2 regions of the Terrisporobacter hibernicus genome follow, and region 1 is predicted to be linked to the other one. Evidence: riboswitches for the same ligand, from Rfam matches in the RefSeq annotation. Region 1 holds a riboswitch; the other holds the start of a gene.
What was found. Region 1 has a riboswitch for lysine ahead of JW646_RS00925 (Na+/H+ antiporter NhaC family protein). Riboswitches for the same ligand answer to the same signal wherever they lie in the genome.
Positions count from the first base shown of each region.

Region 2: linked by a shared signal. The riboswitch ahead of JW646_RS07435 (aspartate-semialdehyde dehydrogenase) and the one ahead of JW646_RS00925 (Na+/H+ antiporter NhaC family protein) in region 1 are both predicted to bind lysine.

Region 1 covers NZ_CP081135.1:193,723-196,941, forward strand. Annotated here, with positions in the region: gene JW646_RS00925 (Na+/H+ antiporter NhaC family protein) at 33-1,778, opposite strand; lysine riboswitch at 2,001-2,172, opposite strand; gene JW646_RS00930 (DUF4362 domain-containing protein) at 2,267-2,863, opposite strand; gene JW646_RS00935 (lipoate--protein ligase) at 3,052-3,219, shown strand, end outside.
Region 2 covers NZ_CP081135.1:1,542,146-1,545,364, reverse strand. Annotated here, with positions in the region: gene dapA (4-hydroxy-tetrahydrodipicolinate synthase) at 1-549, opposite strand, end outside; gene JW646_RS07435 (aspartate-semialdehyde dehydrogenase) at 615-1,613, opposite strand; lysine riboswitch at 1,748-1,918, opposite strand; gene JW646_RS07430 (L-serine ammonia-lyase, iron-sulfur-dependent, subunit alpha) at 2,186-3,219, shown strand, end outside.

The DNA.
Region 1 (3,219 bases):
ATCTAACAATTTAAAGAGATTTTTATAATAAATTAAGCTATTAAACTTTCTTCTTTTTCATCTATATCTACACTTTTTCCAAGTATCTGTATTCCTATAAACATAGCTACAAATGCTAAAGGCATTATTAAATAAATTGGAAGTCCCATTCCTGCTGGTATATACCCAAATAGTATTGCTATACTTCCAACAAATAAAGCATATGGCATTTGTGTTCTAACATGGTCTATATGATTGCATCCAGCACCCATTGATGAAAGTATTGTTGTATCTGATATTGGTGAGCAGTGGTCTCCAAATATAGAACCTGTAAGAACTGCACTTACACAAACTATTATATAAGACATATCAGGACTTATAGAATGAGCTAGCGGTATAGTTAGTGGCATAAGTATACCCATTGTTCCATAAGATGTACCTGTAGCAAATGAAATTATTCCACCTAGTACAAATATTATACTTGGTAATAAAAAAGCCGGTACAGAACCTGATAATAATTGTATCAAGTATCTAGCTGTTCCAAGTTCTTTTATTACTGATGAAAGTGACCATGCACATATTAGTATTACACAAGTTATAACTAAAGTTTTCATTCCATCTACCCATATATCTAATCCTTGTGATACAGTAAATATTTTTTTACCTACACCCATTGCTATAGCAACTATTCCTGCAAATAAAGCAGATTGGAATAAAGCTACTGATGCATCTGCATTAGAAAATGCTTCTCTAATTGCTACAAATGATAGTGGTGAGTTATTAAATATTTGAATTAAACTTGCATCATTTCCACTCATTATTGTGCTATAACCACTGTAGTAAAATGCAAATAATGATCCAACTATTAGTATTCCTATTGGTATTATAGCATTCCATATGTTTAATTTAACTCCCGGAAGGGGCTCTAAATCACTATGTTCATTACTTATTTTTTCATCTATATCTTTACTAGAAACTAAATTTGTATTTCCTCTTCTAGCTTTTAGCTCTGCTTCTCTCATTGGCCCGAATTCTTTTAATAGTACTGCTGTTATAACTATAAATCCAAGAATCAATATATTATAAAATCTATATGGTAATGTACTTAAAAATATACTAAATGCATTTGCATTTACTCCTATAGCCTTAAATCCATCTCCAATTAGGCCTACTTCTAAACCTATCCAAGTTGAAATTATTGCTATTCCTGCAACTGGTGCAGCTGTAGCATCAATTACAAAAGCAAGCCTTTCTCTTGAAACTTTCATTTTATCTGTAACTGGTCTCATCATAGGACCTATTATTAAAGAATTTGCATAGTCGTCAAAGAATACTAAAAGCCCGGCTGCCCATGTTATAAGTTGAGCACTTTTTGCACTTTTTGCCTTTTTAGCTAATGACTCAGCTATTGCTTTTGCTCCACCCATTTTAGCAACTAAGTTGATTACTCCACCTATTGCTAAAACTTGAAGTATAATTCCTGCATTCCATGGGTCTGCTAATGCCCCAACAGCTCTATCAATTAAATCTAAAAATGAATTAAATAGTGCTGAAAAAACATTAATACCATTTAGGTTTAATAAAAAACCACCTGACATCACTCCAATAACCAAAGATACTATAACATTCTTAGTTATAAAAGCTAGAATAATAGCTACAAGTGGTGGCAATAATGTTAATATTCCATACTTTTGTGCATTTATTACAGCCATATCTTGTTCTGCTGCAAAACTTGTTACATTTGATATTAAAATCAATATTGTTGTCATTAATAATAATCTTACATTTCTTTTTTTCATTTTTCTTCCCCCTATGTGATAGTTGTGAATATTTCAGGGTTTTGTCATTTTAATACAAATTGTCTTTGCTCATGTTAATAATGTCTTTTAGAACAAATTCATTATTCCATTAAGTAGTTAAAAATCAATATTTTTTAATAAAAATTATAATTTTTTGCAATAAAAAAACCTTGATGGCTTCATCAAGGTTAAAATTACACACTAAAAATATTATTAGTTCTTCTCAATGATAGCTCAACACTAAAATTAGTGACAGTTGTATATATATTTTATATACACCCAGCGATATAACCTTAAAGCCTCAGTTATACACTTCGGCAATATTTCCTTTTTTAATAAGTCATCGTGCTACCTCATTATTAATACTTATAAATATTGCGCCTCTACCTATATATTCACTTGTTTTTAATAGTATATAATATATGCTTTACAAATACAATATATTTTGTTCTAATTTATCAAAATTATATTTACTTTAGTCTAATAATCTATGAATTAATATAATAAAACACAAAACCATAAGGTATCCAATCTGATATATTTGAACTTAATAGAGAATAATTAAGCTCATCTAAGGTTATTTTTTCATCATCTAACAAGTATACATAAGTTTTATTATTTTCTTCAAATAATTTTAAATATTTAAAGCTATATTCAAAATAATCTTCTTCTTTATCATCTCTATATTGATCTCTCGAGTCATCTTCAATCATAAAGAATTTATTGTCTTTGCATGATAAGTAAGTCAGTATTGGGTCGTCTTGTTCAGTGTATTGAACTATTAATACCCTATCTTCTTTTTTCTTTTTACTATTTTTATAAAAATCATTCCATATCTTTTCATTTGCTACTATTTGTTCGTCTTCAATAACTACAATATTATTTTTTTTAGCTTTTTCAACTGTTAGATTTTTAGAGCCTCCATAAGATTTTAATAGCTCTTTTACTTTTTGCGAGTCTTTTGCTGAATATATCTTAAGTTTTTCATCATTAAAAGCATCTATAGTCTTTTCAGTATTAATGTTTTTACATCCTACTAAGCTACAAAAGGTTATACAAATAATAATATAAATTATCTTTTTCATCTTATCCCCCCTACATACTGATTATTACTATCTTCTTTTTTTTTGAAATAATTCCTTCAATTTTCATTCACTATGATTATGAAAATTGCGACAAATTCTTTAATTATTCATATTTATTAAAGGAAATACTCACATTTTGTTGAATATTAGTAAAGTGTCTGATTACAAAATTTATGGAGGAATAGACTATGCTGTTAATCAATAATACTAGTACAAATGCTTACTTTAACTTGGCTATGGAAGAATATTTTTTAAAAAATACTAATGAAGATATTTTTATACTATGGAGAAATGAAAGTGCTATAATCGTAGGTAAAAATCAGAATACATTATCTGAAATTAATTATGAGTATGTA
Region 2 (3,219 bases), 1.3 Mb from region 1:
GAAGCCTTCTGGAACTAACCTGCAAACTTCAGCTACTTGAGCTAAATCTCCACAAGCTTCTTTAAGAGCTACAATGTTATCCACATTTTTAGCTAAATCAGCAACAAGTGAAGGAGGGATATTAACCTTTGTACGTGAAGGAACATTGTATAAAATTATAGGAAGTTTAACACTATTTGCAATAGATACAAAGTGTTTTCTAAGTCCTGATTTATTAGCCTTGTTATAGTAAGGAGTTATAATTAAAAGAGCATCTGCACCTAATTTTTCAGCTTCTTGACTCATATAGATAGAGTGAGCAGTGTCATTTCCACCTGTGCCAGCTATTACAGGAACCCTTTTATCAACAGCATCAACAATAGTTTTGATTGCTAATAAATGTTCTTCGTCATTCATAGTGCTGGCTTCACCAGTAGTACCACAAGCAACTATAGCATCAGTGCCATTTTCAATTTGAAAATCCACTAATTCTTTTATCTTTTTAACATTAACCTTTCCATTTTCATCAAATGGCGTAACTAAAGCAACTGCAGAACCTTTAAAAATCATAAACAAACCTCTCCTTTTTACCTTAAATTTAATCTCTATTAATTAATATTTATTAAAGTTCATTTTTATACTAAATCATATTTTAATAATAATTCAGCTATTTGAACTGCATTAGTAGCAGCCCCTTTTCTTATGTTGTCAGCAACAACCCACATATTAACACCATTATCCACACTGAAGTCTCTTCTGATTCTTCCTACGTAAACCTCATCATGACCCTCAGCATCAACTGCTAGAGGATATTCGTTGTTAGCAGGATTATCAACTATAACTATACCTTCAGTATTTTTTAGAGTACTAAATACGTCTTCTAACTCAAATGGTTTATTAAACTCTAAGTTTATAGACTCACTGTGAGCACCTCTTACTGGAACCCTTACAGTAGTAGCAGTAACTTTAATATTATAGTCTTCTAAGATTTTCATAGTTTCATTTACCATTTTCATTTCTTCTTTTGTATATCCGTTTTCTTCGAAAACATCTATATGAGGAAGACAGTTAAAGGCTATAGGATGAGGGTAGAAAGTGTTTGGTTTTCCATGGATTCCATCCTCCAAGTCTTGAACTCCTCTAACTCCAGAACCTGATACGGCTTGGTAAGTTGAGTAAACAACTCTTTTTAAACCATATTTATCATGTAATGGTTTAAGAGGAACCATAGCTTGTATAGTAGAGCAGTTTGGGTTTGCAATTATTCCCTTATGATTTTTTACTGCTTCTGGGTTAACCTCTGGAACAACGAGTGGAACGTTAGGATCCATTCTCCATTGGCTTGAATTATCAACAACAATTACTCCTTTAGAAGCTGCTATTGGTGCGTATTTTTGGCTTATTCCTCCACCAGCAGAAAATAGAGCTATTTGTATATCTCTATCAAAAGAATTTTCATTTAATTCCTCTACAACCACATCTTTGTTTGCAAATTTAACAGTTGTACCTGCAGATTTTGCAGAAGAGAACATATAGATATTATCTATTGGAAAATTTCTTTCTTCTAAAATTTTTATAAAAGTTCTTCCCACCATACCAGTGGCACCAACTAAAGCAACATTAATTTTTTTCATTTTTAATCACCCCGTAATATATTTTAGATTTAACATTAATAACATAGAGAAAATTTAAGGGAGAGCTTTATATTTATATATATAAAAAAACGTACAAAGGTATACTTTGTACGTTTAAAACGACATGTCAAAGTAAACCTTGTAGCTCACCACTTAAAAATAAGTGACAGTGTTATACATATTATGCATAACCCCAAAAATAATCTTTGCCAAGATTACCTTTTCGGCAATGGTTCCTTTCTTTGAATATTAACGTCTGCCGACTACTTTCAAATACTTTTAACCACTGCACCTCTACCCTAGGTTAAGATAGTTTTTTTAAATTATTAATAATAGTAGTACAAAAAAATGAAAAAATCAATAAAAATGTAAAAAATTACCTCAAACAACATCTAGATTTTTTGTCGCATTTTAGGTAAAATGTTTTATATGTTATTTAATATTTATAAAAATATTTTTTAGAGGTAAATAATTCTTAAATTACTATTATTATTGGAAATATATAATTTTAATTGGGAATATGTTTTCTTATTAAAATAAAAAGAATATCTAAATCCCCGAGGAGGAACAAAATGGAATCACTAAAAGAACTTTACAAAATAGGTAATGGACCTTCCAGCTCACATACAATGGGACCACAAAGAGCTGCTGAACAATTTAAGAACAAATACCCAGAAGCTGTTAGCTATAAAGCTCACTTATACGGAAGCTTAGCTGCAACAGGAGAAGGGCATTTAACTGATTATATAATCAAGAAAACGCTTGAGCCAAAAGAAGTTGAAATACTTTGGAGAGAAGATATAGTTAAACCATATCATCCAAATGGTATGATGTTAGAAGCTATAGATGCAGACGGAAACGTAATGGGAGATTGGACTATCTACTCTGTTGGTGGAGGTACAATAGCTGAAGAAGGAATGAGAAATGCAGGTGGAAACGACACTTACCCTCATTCAACTATGGAAGAAATAATAGCTTGGTGTAACCAAAATAATAAAAACTTCGTAGACTACGTAAAAACTTACGACGATGCTGATATAATGGATTACTTAGTAACTATTAAAGATGCTATGAAAAAATCAGTAGAAGACGGTTTAAAAGCTACAGAAGTTATACCAGGTAAATTAAATCTAGAAAGAAAAGCTGGATATTTCTATAAGCAATATCTTGCTAAGAAGCAATTAAATACATTAGTTTATGCTTATGCTTTAGCTGCTTCAGAGCAAAATGCATCAGGATACGTTATAGTAACTGCTCCAACATGTGGTTCTGCAGGTGTTTTACCAGGAATATTCTTCGCAATGAAAGACTATGAAGGATACACTGATGAGCAATTAGTTGAAGCTTTAGCTGTAGCAGGTATAGTTGGTGTTCTTGTTAAGAGAAACGGATCTGTTTCAGGTGCTGAAGTTGGATGTCAAGGTGAAGTAGGAGTTGCTTGTGCAATGGCTGCTGCTGCAATAGCTTACTTAAAAGGTGGATCATTAAGACAAATAGAATATGCTGCGGAAATCGGTTTAGAACATCACTTAGGAATGACTTGTGACCCAGCTTACGGATACGTTCAAATACCATGTATAGAAAGAAATGCAATGGGTGCTCAAAG